Regions from separate parts of the Streptomyces sp. NPDC048291 genome, predicted to be linked through region 1. Evidence: riboswitches for the same ligand, from Rfam matches in the RefSeq annotation. Region 1 holds a riboswitch; each other region holds the start of a gene.

Region 1 (4,202 bases):
GACCGAGGAACGGATGGGCCGCGTGGAGTTCACTCTCTTCTACCTCTGCTGCGGCTACCTCGCGCTGCTCGGCTACGCGGTCGCCAACGCCACGTCCCCGCAGTCGCTGGTGGGCGCGTCCGGGGCGATCTCGGCGGTGCTCGGAGCGTTCCTGTACCTGTTCCCCAACGCCCGCGTGACCAGTCTCCTCCCCTTCCTCTTCTTCCTCCCGCTCCGGTTCCCGGCCTGGGTGGTCCTCCCGTTCTGGGCGGCCCTCCAGTGGGTGGCCCTGAACCAGGCCCCCTCCGGCCCCGGCGTCGCCTACCTCGCCCACCTGGTCGGCTTCGGACTCGGGTTCGGGTACGCGTGGGTGCGGTACAGGAAAAAGAAGGGCGCGAAGCGCGGCCTTGGAAGGGTGGTGGTGGGCGACGGGCGGGCGACTAAAGTGAAGGTCGCCCCAGCTCCGGCACCCGAGGGAGAGAACCAGCCGTGATCACCGCGATCGTCCTCATCAAGACCAGCGTGGACCGGATCCCCGAGATCGCGGAACGGATCGCCGCGCTGGAAAGCGTCAGCGAGGTCTTCTCCGTCACCGGCACGTACGACCTGATCGCCATGGTCCGGGTGAAGCAGCACGAGGACCTGGCCGAGGTCATCCCCGGCTCCATCAGCAAGATCCCCGGCGTGGAGGCCACGGACACGCACGTCGCGTTCCGCACGTACTCCCAGCACGACCTGGAGGCGGCGTTCGCGATCGGCCTGGACAGCTAGAAGACGCCGTCGGCTGCAGCGCGCCTTTCTTTTGGGGGCGCGGGGAACTGCGCGATCAGCCCCCACCGGCCCGCAGCGTGGTCCCCCGCGGGTGCGTCGTGGCTTGTCGCGCAGTTCCCCGCGCCCCCAAGAAGGTGGGTCAGCTCACCGCCGGGACGCAGCGGCCGTCCTCCGTACGGTAGGACCACTTGGCACCGTCGGTCACCAGTTCCCGTACCGCCGTCACGAAGCGCTCCACGTGTTCGTCCGGCGTCCCCGCCCCGAAGCTCACGCGGATCGCGTTGAGGGACTTCTCGCCCGGTGCCGCCTCCGGCGCCCCGCACTCGCCCTGGGTCTGCGGGTCGGAGCCGAGGAGGGTCCTGACCAGCGGGTGGGCGCAGAACAGGCCGTCGCGGACGCCGATGCCGTACTCGGCGGAGAGGGCGGCGGCGAAGTGGCTGCTGTTCCAGCCCTCCACCACGAAGCTGATCACGCCGACGCGGGGCGCGTCGTCGCCGAAGAGGGAGAGGACCCGGACCTCCGGGACCTCGGCCAGCCCCGCCCGCACCTTCTCGATCAGGTGCCGCTCGCGGGCGACCAGCGTGTCGAAGCCGGCCTCGGTGAGCGCCTTGCAGGCGGAGGCGATGGAGTAGGCGCCGATCACGTTGGGCGACCCCGCCTCGTGCCGCGCCGCGCTCTCGTGCCACTCCACGGCCACTCCCCCGTCCTCACGCCGGGTGACCTTGCGGCTGGCGCCGCCGCCCGCGAGGTAGGGCTCGGCGGCCCGGAGCCAGTCGGCGCGGCCGGCGAGGACGCCGGAGCCGAAGGGGGCGTACAGCTTGTGGCCGGAGAAGGCGATCCAGTCGACGTCCAGGTCCCGGACGGAGACCGGGTGGTGCGGGGCCAGCTGGGCGGCGTCCAGGACGATCCGGGCGCCGTGCGCGTGGGCGGCCGCCGCGAGTTCCCGTACCGGCCACAGCTCGCCGGTGACGTTGGACGCGCCGGTGACGCAGACCAGGGCCGGACCGTAGGGGTCGCGGGCGGCGAGGGCGCGTTCCAGGGTCTCGACGGCCTGCCGCGGGGTGCGGGGGGCGTTGAGGTAGGTGACCCGGGCGTCCTGCCACGGCAGCAGGGAGGCGTGGTGCTCGGTCTCGAAGACGAAGACCTGGCAGTCGGCGGGGAGGGCGCGGGCCAGGAGGTTCAGGGAGTCCGTGGTGGAGCGGGTGAAGACCAGCTGGTCGTCGGGGCGGCAGTCGAGGAACTCGGCGACGGTCCGGCGGGCGTTCTCGAAGAGGTCCGTGGAGAGCTGGGAGAGGTAGCCGGCGCCGCGGTGGACGCTACCGTAGTAGGGGGCGTACGCCGCGACGTCGTCCCAGACCCGCTGGAGGGCGGGGGCGCTGGCCGCGTAGTCGAGGGCGGCGTAGGCGACCTCGCCGCCGGTGACCAGCGGGACGGTGACATCCCGGCCCAGAACAGGCAATGGGGCACAAACGGACTGGGCGGAGGCAGCGGTGGAGACGGACATGACGGAGCTCCTGTGAGGGTAAGCGGAACCGCCGCGCCGGACGGTGTGTCGACGGCACGGGGAAAGCTGAAAAGGGGTACGCGGAGGCGGGGCTCTACGCCCTATCGCATTCGCTTGCTCACAGAAGGCTCCCTCGTACGACCAGGACCCCTGGTGCTTCGAGGGGTCCGCGCTTGCCGTAGACCTCGCTGCCTACGGCCTGGTCTTCACCCGGGGCACCCCGCCACGGACGGAGGGTTGCCGGACAGTCGGCCGGGGCCTCATGACTGTCACTCATGACCTGAAAAGGAACCTAGGCGAAGTGATCGCCGCCGCGCAACTTCTGTCCGGATGACGGGACAGGGGAGTTTCTCTTTTCTCCGCCGCGACGGCGATCAGCCGCGACGGCGCGGTCCGGTGGTGCCGAACCGCGCCTCGGACCGACGACCGCGGTCCCTACCTGTGCGTCGCCGCCGCCCAGCGCACCAGCGTGCGCTTGGCCGCACCCGAGTCGATCGAGTCGGCCGCCTTGGCCATACCCGCCCGCAGTTGCTCGGCCAGCGACCCGGTGCCCGGGTCCAGGGCCACCAGCGCCGCCGCCGAGTTCAGCAGCACCGCGTCCCGTACCGGGCCCTGTTCGCCGTCCAGGAGCCTGCGGGCGACCTCCGCGTTGTACGACGGGTCGCCGCCCCGCAGCGCCTCCACGGGGACCAGGTCGAGGCCGGCGTCACGGGGGTCGAAGGTCTCCTCCGTGACCTTGCCGTCGCGGACGGTCCAGACGCGGGACGTGGCGGTCGTCGTCAGTTCGTCGAGGCCGTCGTCGCCGCGGAAGACGAGGGAGGAGTGGCCGCGCTCGGCGAAGACGCCCGCGACGACGGGGGCCATGCGGGGGTCGGCGACGCCGACGGCCTGGGCGCGGACCCGTGCCGGGTTGGTCAGCGGGCCGAGGATGTTGAAGACCGTGCGGATGCCCAGCTGGCCGCGCGCGGCGCCCGCGTACCGCAGCGCCGGGTGGAACTTGATGGCGAAGCAGAAGGTGATGCCGGCCTCCTCGGCGACCTCGGCGACCCGCTGCGGGGTCAGGTCGAGGTTGACGCCGAGCTTCTCCAGGACGTCGGAGGCCCCGGACGCGGAGGAGGCCGCGCGGTTGCCGTGCTTGACGACCTTCGCCCCGGTGCCGGCCACCACGAGCGCCGACATCGTGGAGATGTTCACCGTCTTCGCGCCGTCGCCGCCGGTGCCGACGATGTCGACCGTACGGCCCGGCACCTCGATGACGTTGGCGTGCTCGTACATCGTGCGGACGAGCCCGTTGATCTCCTCGACGGTCTCGCCCTTGGCCCGCAGGGCGACGACGAAGCCCGCGATCTGGGCGTCGGTGGCCTGGCCGCGCATGATCTGGTCCATCGCCCAGGCCGTGGCGTCGGCGCTCTGGTCCTGGCCGTACAGCAGCGCGTTCAGTACCTCGGGCCAGGAACGGCCCGCCGCGGTGTCGCCTCCAGCGGGGGTCACAGCGCTCATACGGCCGCTCCTGATCGTCGTACGCCACATATCCGGTTTCCACGCCTACCCTATCCAGCTCCGGGCACCGCGAAGGGCCCCCGTCCGATGTACGGACGGGGGCCCTTCGGCTGTGGCGTGGCGACGCGGTCGATCAGTGGTGGCCGTGGCCGCTCGTGATCTCCTTGTACTCCTCGACGGTGGGCTTCGGGATCTGGTTGTCCTCGCCGTAGTAGGCGCCGCTCAGCTTGGCGCGGAGCTTCTCGGACCCCTTGATCTTGCGCTCGACACCGTTCTCGTCGACCGCCGGGCCGATCTGGGCCGGCTCGTACTGGTGGTGCGCCGTGAGGGTGTGCAGCTGCTCCTGCGAGAGCGGCTCGTGGACCTCGATGAACTCACCGTGCGGCAGCCGCTTGATGATGCCCGTCTCGCGGCCGTGCAGCACCTTGTCGCGGTCCCGGCGCTGGAG
Region 2 (4,202 bases), on a different contig from region 1:
CGCCGCGCCTCCTCGTCGAACGCGATGATCTTGGCCATGTGAAGTGGTCCCTCCAGGACTGGGGGTGAGTCTTCGGACCGCGCCCGCGCCCGCGACGGACGGCTCGCCGACCCGTGGGTTTCTTGCCCCACCCGGCCTGCGGGCCTCACCGACCCGGTCCTTCGTTGTCACTCTCACCTTCAGAGTGCTAACGCCAATGATTAGCACTCGCCCATCGAGAGTGCAAGGCGCGCTCGCGAAGCGAGTGCTCGTTGAGGGGTGGTGGTCGGGTGACGGGCGGGCGCAAGCGCCTCCCGGGGATCGGGCCCCCTGAGTCCGGCCCGCGCGGGGCGTGCCCGGGCATGCCGAAGGGCCCGTGCCCCGGGAGGCACGAGCCCTTCGGACAAGTACAGAAGAACGTCGCTGTCAGTCGGCGCGTGCTTCAGCTGGTCGCCAGCCGGACCATGTCCGCCTGCGGCCCCTTCTGGCCCTGCGAGATCTCGAAATCGACTCGCTGACCTTCCTCCAGGGTGCGGTAGCCGTCCATCTGAATCGCGCTGTAGTGGACGAAAACATCCGCACCACCGTCGACCGCGATGAAGCCGTACCCCTTCTCCGCGTTGAACCACTTGACGGTGCCCTGAGCCATGCCTAACTCCCCTATTACTGGCCCTTGCACAGATCCACACTTCGCGGATCCGGGTCAGACCTCACCCCCCATTGGTTGGGGGCGTGCGCCGGAACGCGTCGACCGCGGCTGAATGTATCTGTCCAACTGCCGTCTGCAACAGGTCAATCGGACGAGAATTCTGGACGGAAGGGGTCCGGAATGTAGCAAGAATTCGGCCGAATTCAGGGCAAGTCGGGCCCCGTAAAGGTCACAAAAGCCGCATATAACCCGCGCACTTTGGCTACTTCTTGTCGGGCTCGCGGTATCGAATACGGGGCTCCCGACCTGGAGATCGGGACCGTGTTCCCCAACTCTACCGCGCTCAACCACACAGAATTGCCCCCTCCGCTTCTCTCACGGAGGGGGCAATCAGATGAACAGTCGGTGATCGGCGTTACCGAAGGTAATGTTCGGTCATTCGATCAGCCTGTCAAGCAGGTCAGCAGGTCAGCCGCCGGCGACGGCCGGGATGATGGAGACGCCGGCGCCGTCCGGGGTGGCGGTCTCCAGGCCCTGCTCGAACCGCACGTCGTCGTCGTTGACGTACACGTTGACGAACCGGCGCAGCTTGCCCTGGTCGTCGAGAACGCGCGCGGAGATCCCGGTGTGCTTCTTCTCCAGGTCCGAGATGACCTCGCCGAGGGTGGCCCCTTCGGCGGCGACTTCGGCCTGACCACCGGTGTAGGTGCGCAGGATGGTGGGGATGCGAACGGTGACGCTCACGTTTTTACCTCCGGTCTGGGCAACGCCCTATTTCTCGGGGGACTCAGGCGAGCCCGGCTTCGCGGAAAGACTCCAGATTCGGGCGAATGGTCGCGGTGAGTCCGGTCCCCGCCACCGCGTCCAGCGTCTTCAGTCCATCACCGGTGTTGAGTACAACGACCGACTTTGCCGGATCAATCAACCCATTCTCAATGAGCTTTTTGGTGACTCCAACCGTCACTCCGCCGGCGGTTTCCGCGAAGATTCCCTCGGTCCGCGCGAGCAGCTTGATGGCGTCGACGACCTGCTCGTCGGTGACGTCCTCCACCGCACCGCCGGTGCGCCGCGCGATGTCGAGGACGTACGGCCCGTCGGCCGGGTTGCCGATGGCCAGCGACTTGGCGATGGTGTTCGGCTTCTGCGGGCGGACCACGTCGTGGCCCTCCTTGTAGGCCACCGACACCGGCGAGCACCCCTCGGCCTGGGCGCCGAAGATCTTGTACGGCCTGTCCTCGACGAGACCGAGCTTGATCAGCTCCTGCAGACCCTTGTCGATCTTCGTGAGCTGCGAGCCGGAGGCGATCGGGATGACCAGCTGGTCCGGGATCCGCCAGCCGAGCTGCTCGCAGATCTCGTACGCCAGGGTCTTGGAGCCCTCCGCGTAGTACGGCCGCAGGTTGACGTTGACGAAGCCCCAGCCCTCGCCGGCCGGGTCGCCGATCAGCTCGGAGCAGAAACGGTTCACGTCGTCGTAGTTGCCCTCGATGCCGACGAGCTCGCCGCCGTAGATCGCGGCCATGACGACCTTGCCCTGCTCCAGGTCGTGCGGGATGAAGACGCAGGAGCGGAAGCCGGCCCGGGCGGCGGCGGCACCGACCGCGCCGGCCAGGTTGCCGGTGGAGGAGCAGGAGAGGGTGGTGTAGCCGAAGGCGCGGGCGGCCTCGACGGCCTGGGCGACGACGCGGTCCTTGAAGGAGTGCGTCGGGTTGCCGGAGTCGTCCTTCACGTACAGCCCGCCGGTGACCCCCAGCTCGCGCGCCAGGTTGTCGGCCTGGACGAGCTTGGTCCAGCCGGGGTTGATGTTCGGCTTGGTCGCCACGTCCGCGGGGACGGGCAGCAGCGGCGCGTAGCGCCAGATGTTCGCGGGACCCGCTTCGATCGTCTTGCGGAGTTCCTCGGTGTCGTAGGCCGAGAAGTCGTACGCGATCTCCAGCGGGCCGAAACACTCCTCGCAGGCGAAAACCGGGCCGAGTGGCACCCGGTGACCGCACTCGCGGCAGCTCAGGGCAGCGGCGGGACCGAGGTCGACGGTCGTAGAGTCGGTGGTGGGTGCAACAGTCTGCGCAGCCATGTGAGGCGAGGCCCTTTCTCCTCATCTTCCTCACGACGCATCTCGCCGTGAGACGGATTTGGCACCTTCCCTAGCCGGGAGCCTCGCGAGCGATCGACACTGATCGGCGATCTACGAGAACCGACTGGAGGGTTGCCGGGGCTTCAACGGGCCGTTTCCCTCTGCCCCTCTGGATGAGCGGTATGCGGTTGTCAACGCCGGGTGACCCCAGGACATGCGATGGTCATCGGCGTTGTTCAAGACTGTAACCGAAGGCCAGGACAGTTGAGAGAGTCGTCCGAACCGCGAGATGGATCACACGTCCCCGTGTGGCCGTGACAGTGAGGAGCCGCTGACCGTGCTGGAAGAAGTCGAGCGCTGGCTGGCCACCCGCTCCTGGTCCGTAACCGATCGTCCGCTGCACCGGGTCATGGCCGCCAAACGGTCCTCCGGGCAGACGGTCAGCGTCGTGCTGCCCGCGCTCAACGAGGAGGAGACCGTCGGCGACATCGTCGCGATCATCCGCCACGACCTCATGCAGCAGGTGCCGCTCGTCGACGAGATCGTCGTCGTCGACTCCGGCTCCACCGACCGCACGGCGGCCGTCGCCGCGGCGGCCGGCGCCCGCGTCGTGCACCGCGACGCGATCCTGCCCCGCATTCCCGCCGTCCCCGGCAAGGGCGAGGTCCTCTGGCGCTCGCTGCTCGTCACGTCGGGTGACGTCGTCTGCTTCATCGACGCCGACCTGCGCGACTTCTCCTCCGACTTCGTCACCGGCATCGTCGGCCCGCTCCTCACCGACCCGGACGTGGACCTGGTCAAGGCGATGTACGACCGCCCGCTCGGCGGCGCCGCCGGACAGGGCGGCCGGGTCACCGAGCTGATGGCCCGCCCGCTGCTGAACATGCACTGGCCGCAGCTGGCCGGTTTCGTCCAGCCGCTCGGCGGCGAGTACGCGGCCCGCCGCTCGCTCCTCGAACAGCTCCCCTTCCCGGTCGGCTACGGCGTGGAGCTGGGCATGCTGGTCGACGCCCTGCACCTGGTCGGGCTCGACGCGCTGGCCCAGGTCGACGTCGGCGTCCGCAAGCACCGCCACCAGGACGGCCAGGCCCTCGGCCGGATGTCCGCCGCGATCTACCGCACGGCCCAGCTGCGGCTGGCCCGCGGCCACCTGATCCGCCCCTCCCTCACCCAGTTCGAACGGGGCGAGGACGGCTTCGAACCGCGCACGTACTCCGTGGACACGGAGGAACGGCCGCCGATGGCGGAGATCGCGGAGTACGCCGAACGCAAGGTGGCGTGAGTTCGCCGTACGGCCGTATACGGCGGCGCGTCGGGCGCTGCCGTACGTTTGAGCGTTTACGGGCCGGGCTAGGTTGACGCGTATGGCTTCCCCCATGGCTTCCACCGGCGGTGCCGAGGTGCTGGTCGCCTCGAACCGCGGCCCGGTCTCGTACGACCTGCGCGAAGACGGTTCGCTGCACGCCAGGAGGGGCGGCGGCGGGCTGGTCTCAGGGCTCT
Region 3 (4,202 bases), on a different contig from region 1:
GCGGCCTGCGCCCCCGGGCCGGTGAGGGCGGGGGTGCGCGACGGGGCCGGGGAGCGCTCGGCGGCGGGGGAGACGGCCGCGGCCTCGGGGGAGCCGCTGCCGTCCGAACAGGCCACCGCCGTGGCGAGCAGGGTCCCCGTCGCCAGGGCCGTGGCGAGCACACGCGCGGGTCGGGACGGACGACGGGTCATCGCGACTGCCTCCTCGGGAACGCGGTACGTCACCGGGCGGACGGCGCCGGTACGTCCCTCCACGCCACCACCGGCCACGAGCGCCGACCACCCGCACGTGCCATTCGGGTGAGCGTCATGACCCGGCCGCCGTGATCCGCACCCGCCGGCTGCCGCAGCGCGGGCACACCGCGTCCGAGAGCGGCGACGGCACGGCCCGGCCGGCCTCGTCGACGTACTCCAGGGTGGACTGCAGCTCCGGGTCGGCGACCGGGTCGGTGAAGAACACCGCCTGGAAGGTGGCCTCCCAGCCGTGGCCGCACCGCCCGCAGCGGAACGCGAAGGTCTCGGGTACGGCACCCGGCACCGGCCCGGGACCCGGGGGCTCGGTCATCGGCTCCGGCTCCTGTCACTCGGCCCCCGCCACCAGCGCACCGCCCCGGCCGGCCGGCGGCAAGTCGGGGCCCGGTGTCCCAGGCGTGGACGCCCCCTTGACGCCGGGCGAGGGCCGATCGACACTCCAGGTGGGAATCCTAGTGAAAAGGTAGGGAACGATGGGTCGCCTGCGCACGCTCACCGGCCGACAGCGCCGAGAGAGCCCCGCACCCTGGACGGCCCCCCTGCTCACCTCCCGCCGCCACATCGACCTGTTGCGGATGTGTGGCGCGACCGGCCGCAGAGACTGAGCGGCCGGCCCCGGCCGTACGGGCGGGTCCCCACCCGCCGGGAGACACCACGGCCCGTCGAGCCACGGCTCACCGAGATGCCTCTCGGTGAGTCCCTCTGGCCGAGCCCCCCCTCGCCGAGCCGCGGCCCACCGGTCCACGGCTCACCGAGAACCCACCGACGAACGCTTCCGCCGCGCGTACGTCCGCGCGCCCGCCCGCCCCCGGGGAGACGCATGTCCATCACTCCACTCGCCGCCCTGCCGTCCGTCCGCACCGCCCCCGCCTTCCGGGGCCGCATCGGCCGCGACGCGCGCAGCGGCCACTACGCCGTGCCGCGCCGCTACCGGCTGCACCTCTCCACGGCCTGTCCCGACGGCCTCCGCATCGCCGTCGGCCACAGCCTGCTGGCCCTGGACGACTGTTGTCCGGTCACCTTCCTGCCCGCCGTCCCGGACCGTCCCGACGGCGGCCACACGGCGCTGCGCCCGCTGTACGAGGCCAGCGCGCACCGCTACTCGGGACCGGCCCTCGCTCCGGTGTTCAGCGACGGCTGGTCCGGCAGGATCGTCAGCACCCACAGCCGGGACATCCTGCGCGACCTGGACCAGCACTTCGGTGACGGTGTCACCCGGCTCTACCCGTGCGGCGCCGAGGCCGAGATCGAGGCCGTCGAGCGGCTCTGCGCCGAGGACATCGAGCAGGCCGCTCAGCAGGCCGGGAGCGCGGGCGGCGACCCGGAGGCGCTGGAGGTGCTGCTCGCCGCCCTGGACGGGCTGGAGCGCCGGCTGACCGGGGTGGAGTTCCTGGTCGGCGGGCAACTCACCGCGGCGGACATCGAGTTGTGGGTGGCCCTGGTGCAACTCGACACCGTGCACCGCAACCACCTGGACGCCGCCGCCGTGCACGCCGTCGCCGGGCACCCGGTGCTGTGGGCCTACGCCCGGCGGCTGGCCGCCCATCCGGCCTTCGGTGTCCACCTCGACCTCGACGGCATCGCCCGCCGCCACCACGGCCGTTGCCGGGGCCTGGAGGCCGCCGGCGCGGCTGTCCAGATCCTGGACTGGGCAGGCCACGCGGCGGACGCTCCCCGCGGTCCGCGCAGGTGAGAGCGGTCCGGACCGTTTCGCCCATCGGACAGGCGTTGACATTCGTTCGGGCAACTGACTTACTTACGGCTCAGAACGGTCAAGAGCGTCAGCGTCAAGCCCTGGCTTGCTGACCGGCAACCCTCGCACCGCGGTGGGGTGCCCCAGGTGACGACCGGACCGACGACGTTTCGGCAAGCGACGATTCGGTAAGCGCGAGGCCCCTCCGGGGCCGGCACGACAGTGACAGGTGACGGACATGTACGCAGCTTCCAGGACGGCCCAGCGCCGCGCCGAGGGCTGCGTACGCCCGTACCGGAGCCCGCTCGTCGCCGACCGCGCCGTCGACCTGCTCCGTGTCAACAGCGCCCTGTGTAGCGCGTGTACCGCACCGGGCTGTGCCCGCTGTCGGGTCTGACCAGGCCTTCCCGCCGGTTTCCCGCAGTTCCGCACCCCAGCGTCCCCGTCGAAACACCGGCCGCCCGGTGTGCCGCCGTCCGCCCAGCCCCGTGCCCCGCGCGCCCCCGCGCACCGTTCCGTGCCCGAACACGGCCCGGTGCGCGGCCTCCGCCGTGGGACACGTGGGTGTCCGACTCCGCCGGAGCCCGCCATGAGTGAACCCCCAGGCGCCACGATCGCCGCCCCCGAGGCGCCCCCCGCCGCCGACGAACCGTCAGAACCCCTCGCCGCACAGCGCGTTCTGCCGCTGCGCAGGCCGGGACGGTGGATCGCCACCGCGGTCGCCCTGGTCCTCGTCGCCCAGTTCGCCCACGGACTGGTCACCAACCCCTTCTACCAGTGGGACCGCTTCGGCTACTGGTTCCTGCGCCCGACCATCCTCGACGGACTGGCCATCACCCTCGAAGTCGCCGCCTACAGCGCGGTGCTGGGCCTGCTCGGTGGCATCCTGCTCGCCCTGGCCCGGCTCTCCAGGAGCCCCGTGCTGCGCGCGGTCAGCTGGACCTACGTGTGGGCGCTGCGCTCCATACCGCTCATCGTGGTCCTGCTCTTCCTCTACAACTTCAGCGCCCTGTACAAGACGTTGAGCATCGGTGTCCCCTTCGGGCCGGCCTTCTTCTCCTTCGACGAGTCGAGGCTCGCCACCGACATGGTCGTCGCCGTCATCGGCCTCAGCCTCAACGAGGCCGCCTACGCGGCCGAGGTGGTGCGCGGCGGCATCCTCTCCGTGGATCAGGGCCAGCACGAGGCGGCCGCCGCGCTCGGCCTGCCCAAGGGCTACCAGTTCCGGAAGATCGTGTTCCCGCAGGCGCTCAGGTCGATCACCCCGAACTACGTCAACCAGCTGATCGGCCTGATCAAGAGCACCTCGCTGGTCTTCTACGTCTCGCTGCTCGACCTCTTCGGCTCCGCGCAGAGCATGGGCTCCACCTACCCCGGTGACATCGTGCCGCTGCTCCTGGTGGTGACCGTCTGGTACCTGATCCTGACCAGCGTCGTCTCCGTGATCCAGTTCTACGTGGAGCGGTACTACGCCCGCGGCGCCACCCGCGCGCTGCCGCCGACCCCCCTGCAGAAACTCCGCGCCGGCCTCACCGACCTGCGCGCCCGCATCCGCCGGGAGGCCGCGGTATGACCACCACCGACACCCTGGAGACGGCCCCCGCCGCCCTGGAGATCCACGGCGTCCACAAGTGGTACGGCGCCCACCGCGTCCTCGACGGCATCGACCTGACCGTCCGCCCGGGCGAGGTCACCGTCGTCCTCGGCCCGTCCGGCTCCGGCAAGTCCACGCTTCTCAGGGTCATCAACCACCTGGAGAAGCCCGAGCGCGGCCACGTCAGCGTCAACGGCGAGCCGATCGGCGTGAAGCGCCACGGCGACCGGTTCAAGGAGCTGAGCGAGCGCGCCATCCTGGCCCAGCGCGGCCGGATCGGCTTCGTCTTCCAGAACTTCAACCTCTTCCCGCACCTGACCGTGCTGGACAACGTGGCCGCCGCCCCGGCCGCCACCGGGAGGCTCAGCAGGCCCGCTGCCCAGGCCCTCGCCAAGGAACTCCTGGAACGGGTCGGCCTCGGCGAGCGGATCGGCGCCTACCCCCGGCAGCTCTCCGGCGGCCAGCAGCAGCGCGTCGCCATCGCCCGCGCGCTCGCCCTGCGCCCCGGCGTCATCCTCTTCGACGAGCCCACCTCCGCCCTGGACCCCGAACTCGTCGGTGAGGTCCTCGCCGTCATCAAGGACCTGGCGACCAGCGGCACCACCCTCGTCATCGTCACCCACGAGATCGGCTTCGCCCGGGAGATCGCCGACCGGGTCGTCTT
Region 4 (4,202 bases), on a different contig from region 1:
GTGTTCGGTGAGGGCAGGACCATCGATGCCGCACTCCGGTGAAACCGACATCCGGGAGCCTCCTGAGCCGCCTCAGGGCCGTCGGGGATCCGACGTCCGGTACGCGTACCGCCGTGCCTGCTGCCAGAGTCCGCCGTCCCGCCCTGTCATGACAAGAGCGCACTTTCCAGACGACCGGGCATACGGCAACCCGCAACGGGCTGCCGGACCGACCCGGGCCGTCCCGGACCGCCGTCCCCGACCGCCGTCAGCCGGGCGGCAGTCCACCGCCGGTGTCCCGGCGCACCTTCTGCCGGATGCGCGTGTCCCGGTCGTGTTCGTGGTGCGCGAGCATGCGCAGCCGGGCCGTCTCGGCGTCGTCCTCCCGGATCGCCTCGGTGATCGCCCGGTGTTCGCCGAGGGTCGCGTCGAAGGTGTCCTCGACCGTGCGGGTCCGCCAGGGGCGCTGGTCTTCACCTGGGCGTCGACGGTGTGCAGCAGTGACCAGACGGTGGTGTTGTGAGCGGCGGCACGTACCGTGTCGTGCCACTCGTTGAGGCTGCGGCGGACCTGCCCGGGGTCGTCCAGGGTCCCGGCGTGCTCCAGCAGGGCGTCCAGCCGGGATCGTGCACAAGGACCGCGTCCGCGGTTTCGCGCCGGTCCTCAGGTGCGCTGCCGCTCCGTGAGCGCCTTGGTGAAGTGGGTGACGGGGCGCGCCAGCCGTTCGCCGTCGAGGGTGATGTCGACGGCCTCGTTGTAGAACGCGAGGAGCCCCTTGACGGCGCCGACCGCGGGCAACGGGTCCGGGTAGCTCCAGACGACGTCGGGCGGGACGTCGGCCTCGCCGCGCCACGACCAGTACCGGGCGGTCCCCTTGTAGGGGCAGCCGGTGTGGTGGTCGGTGGCTTCGAGCAGGTCGAGGCGGACGTCCTCGCGCGGGACGTAGTAACGGGTGGGCAGGCCGGTCTCGAAGAGCAGGACCGGGCGGCGGGTGTCCGCGACGACCGTGCCGTCGATCTCGACCACGAGGTGACGGCTGCTGGGGATGGCGTCCACCCGCTTGTGCGGGTCACGGGGGTGGACGAAGATCTCTTCCTCCTCCTCGTACCAGTGGTCCAGGCCCCGTCCGACGCGCCGGAACCACTCGAAGGCGATGTGGCCGGCCAGGTCGGCGGCCGGGAAGGTCCAGGCCGCGTTCGCCAGCAGCTCGCCGTCGACCTCGACGTCGTAGAAGATCCGCGAGCCGGTGTGGGTGCCGGTCGGCGGGTTCTCCGCGGGACGCAGGAGTTCCTCGCGCACCTCCGCGCGCGGGAACGCGTACAGGGGTACGGGAACACCCGGCTCCCAGACGAGGACGGGGTGGCGGCTGTCGACGACCGTGACCTCGCCCTTGCGGCCCCGCACCCAGCGTTCGCTCGGCTCCCACAGGAGACCCTCGGGGGTGGTCCGCACGGCCTGCGCGGTGGGGAAGGTGGTCATGGGCGGCTCTCCTTCGGCTGGTTCACGCGGTGACTCCGGTGATGTGGGGGGGGCGGCCGTCCCGCCGGGCCGCGAGCTGCTCGGGGCAGCCGAAGATCAACAGGTACTCCTCGGCGTTGCCACCAGCACGCTCCCACACCGAGAGGTCGGGCCGTTCGCTGGTTCGTTGCGCGCGTCCCCCGATCATGGTTGGCTCGCTCGATGAACCTTCTGCTGACGGCGAGCGGCCTGCGCAACGAGACGCTGCGGGACGCGCTGCGGGACATGCTGGGCAAGCCGTTCTCGTCGGCCAACGTCGTGTTCGTTCCCACGGCGTCCGTCGCCGAGCCCGGGGACCACGGATGGTTCCTCGCGGACATGAACCGACTGCACGGTCTCGGCTGGCGGGAGTTCGACGTCCTGGAGCTGAACGGCCTGCCCCGGCAGCTGGTGCTCGACCGGCTGCTCCACGCCGACGTCATCTACGTCGAGGGCGGCAACCACTACCACCTCGCGCGCAGCATCACCGGCAACGGCCTTGCCGACGGCTTCCTGGAGGCGCTGGCGAGCCGGGTCTACGTGGGAGTCAGCGCCGGCTCCATGATCTTCAGCCGGAACCTGACCGCCCATTCGGCCGACGTCATCGGGGACACACCGGACCTCCACGTGCTCGGGGCGACGACCGTGGAGCCGCCGTTCGGCCTCTTCGACTGGTATCTCAAGCCCCACCTGTATTCGCCGGACTTCCCCGAGCGGGACGACCCGTGGGCCGACCGCATCGCCTCGCGCGCGGACTTCCCGGTCTATTTCATCGACGACGACACGGCGATCCGCGTCAGGGACGGCAAGGTGGACGTCGTCTCCGAGGGCCGGTGGCGATTCCATCCGTGAGCGCGTGCCGGGCCGAGCCACAGGGCGTGTGCCCGACCTGCGGTCTCCATGACCGGAGCACAGCACGCGGAACAAGGTGCGTCCACCGTCCGTCCCGGCCCGTGAGACGGCCCCTGCCTCCCGGAGGGGGCGTCAGGTCGTGGCATTGACGTACGACAAAACCGGTCCGTAGCATCACCAACGGCATTGAGTGTCAGCGTCAAGCCCTGGCTCGCTGACCGGCAACCCTCCCGCGCGGTGGGGTGCTCCAGGTGAAAGCCCGGCGGGGTCACCGACGACTCCCGCAAGCGCGTGGCCCCGTGACCGGGGCCGGAGAAGGGGAGGGACCGGCATGCGGCACAGCGTCGATCCTGCGGCCTCCCCCACCGACGCCACGGCGTACTCCAGGCTCTCGCGCCGGCGCCACATCGATCTGAAGCGCTCGACCAGCTGCCTCTGTCGGGTCTGACCCGCGCGGCCGGCGCCGGCTGACCTCCGTCACCGGCCACGGCGTCATCGCGCCGCCGTTCCGCCCGCCGCCGGTTCCCGGTGTCGTCGGCATGCCAACCCCCTGTCTGCGCAGCGCATCCCCGGCCGGGTTCGATCCGCCCGGGTCGCACGCACCTGCCCGTCCCCGCACCGCACTTCCCTGCGCGGTCGCGCCTGGGTGACACGAGTAGGAGAGACCCCTCCGTGAGAGCACTCCCGGATTTCAGAACCATCCGATGGGCGCCCCTGGCCGCGCTCCTGACCACCAGCGTCCTGCTGACCGCGTGCGGTTCGGGCGACGACGGCTCCGGCGGCGGCAGCGGCCCGGCCAAGTCCGGCGGCACCCTGACCTTCGCGGTGGGCTCCGACGCCGGCTGCCTGGATCCGCAGCAGGTCGGCAGCAACGACACCATCTACTCGGTACGCCAGATCGTGGACTCCCTGACCGACCAGGACCCGAAGACCGGCAGGATCGTGCCGTGGCTCGCCAAGAGCTGGGACATCAGCGCCGACGCGCGGACGTTCACATTCCGTCTGCGGTCCGGAGTCACCTTCAGCGACGGTTCGAAGCTGACCGCGCAGGTGGTCAAGGACAACTTCGACGCGGTGCCGAGGCTCGGCGCCCTGGGCACCCTCGCCGAGGGCTACCTGAGCGGCGTCAAGAGCACCACCGCGGTCGACCCGCTCACCGTCAAGGTGGCCTTCGAGCAGCCCAACGCCCAGTTCCTGCAGGCGACTTCGACCCACTCGCTGGGCATCGAGTCCTCGGCGAGCATCAGGCAGAGCCCGCAGCGGAAGTGCAGCGACGGGGTGGTCGGGTCCGGGCCGTTCGTGCTGAAGCAGTACGTGCAGAACCAGTCGATCACCCTGGACAGGCGGACCGGGTACGACTGGGGCTCCTCGCTCTGGACGAAGAAGGGCGAGGCCTACCTGGACCGGCTGGTGTTCAAGGTCGTGCCCGAGGCGGGGGTGCGGGCCGGCAGTCTCCAGTCCGGGCAGGTGGACGCCATCAGCAGCGTCGGCAGGGCCGACGAGGCGGCGCTCAAGGGCGGCCAGGTCACCCTGCGGAGCCGGGCCAACCCCGGAGTGGTGTTCGGCCTCGGGCTCAACAACTCCCGGCCCCTGCTGAAGGACACGAAGGTCCGGCAGGCGATCTCGGCCGCCGTCGACCGGAAACAGATCGCCGCCACCGTCTTCCCGACCGGCACCCGGTCGGCGACCAGCGTCCTGGCGCACACCACACCCGACTACACGGACCTGTCCTCGGACCTCGCGTACGACGCGGCCAAGGCCAAGTCCCTGCTGGACCAGTCCGGTTGGAAGACGGGTAGCGACGGCATCCGAGCCATGGCCGGCAAGAAGCTGTCCCTGACCATCAGCTGGTTCCCGAACGCGGCCACCAACCA

Evidence for each region. A riboswitch is a leader RNA that binds a small molecule or an ion and turns the genes downstream of it on or off. The one in region 1 is predicted to bind S-adenosylmethionine.
Region 2: another riboswitch for S-adenosylmethionine. It lies ahead of thrC (threonine synthase); the one in region 1 lies ahead of ACGF5O_RS02230 (aminotransferase class V-fold PLP-dependent enzyme).
Region 3: another riboswitch for S-adenosylmethionine. It lies ahead of ACGF5O_RS09300 (amino acid ABC transporter permease); the one in region 1 lies ahead of ACGF5O_RS02230 (aminotransferase class V-fold PLP-dependent enzyme).
Region 4: another riboswitch for S-adenosylmethionine. It lies ahead of ACGF5O_RS32620 (putative leader peptide); the one in region 1 lies ahead of ACGF5O_RS02230 (aminotransferase class V-fold PLP-dependent enzyme).

Annotation. Positions count from the first base shown of each region.
Region 1 covers NZ_JBICZC010000001.1:519,696-523,897, reverse strand. The annotation lists gene ACGF5O_RS02240 (rhomboid family intramembrane serine protease) at 1-472, shown strand, start outside; gene ACGF5O_RS02235 (Lrp/AsnC family transcriptional regulator) at 469-750, shown strand; gene ACGF5O_RS02230 (aminotransferase class V-fold PLP-dependent enzyme) at 890-2,254, opposite strand; SAM riboswitch class IV at 2,419-2,535, opposite strand; gene trpD (anthranilate phosphoribosyltransferase) at 2,690-3,754, opposite strand; gene ACGF5O_RS02220 (cytochrome bc complex cytochrome b subunit) at 3,888-4,202, opposite strand, start outside.
Region 2 covers NZ_JBICZC010000007.1:189,441-193,642, reverse strand. The annotation lists gene groL (chaperonin GroEL) at 1-38, opposite strand, end outside; gene ACGF5O_RS20380 (cold-shock protein) at 422-628, opposite strand; gene ACGF5O_RS20375 (ubiquitin-like small modifier protein 1) at 1,097-1,372, opposite strand; gene thrC (threonine synthase) at 1,416-2,702, opposite strand; SAM riboswitch class I at 2,721-2,882, opposite strand; gene ACGF5O_RS20365 (glucosyl-3-phosphoglycerate synthase) at 3,040-3,984, shown strand; gene ACGF5O_RS20360 (trehalose-6-phosphate synthase) at 4,079-4,202, shown strand, end outside.
Region 3 covers NZ_JBICZC010000003.1:379,268-383,469, reverse strand. The annotation lists gene ACGF5O_RS09315 (hypothetical protein) at 1-191, opposite strand, end outside; gene ACGF5O_RS09310 (hypothetical protein) at 307-564, opposite strand; gene ACGF5O_RS09305 (glutathione S-transferase C-terminal domain-containing protein) at 1,072-1,944, shown strand; SAM riboswitch class IV at 2,022-2,145, shown strand; gene ACGF5O_RS09300 (amino acid ABC transporter permease) at 2,534-3,517, shown strand; gene ACGF5O_RS09295 (amino acid ABC transporter ATP-binding protein) at 3,514-4,202, shown strand, end outside.
Region 4 covers NZ_JBICZC010000012.1:446,120-450,321, reverse strand. The annotation lists gene egtA (ergothioneine biosynthesis glutamate--cysteine ligase EgtA) at 1-51, opposite strand, end outside; gene ACGF5O_RS32640 (hypothetical protein) at 248-529, opposite strand; gene ACGF5O_RS32635 (DUF427 domain-containing protein) at 643-1,458, opposite strand; gene ACGF5O_RS32630 (hypothetical protein) at 1,481-1,645, opposite strand; gene ACGF5O_RS32625 (peptidase E) at 1,660-2,328, shown strand; SAM riboswitch class IV at 2,511-2,624, shown strand; gene ACGF5O_RS32620 (putative leader peptide) at 2,660-2,776, shown strand; gene ACGF5O_RS32615 (ABC transporter substrate-binding protein) at 3,001-4,202, shown strand, end outside.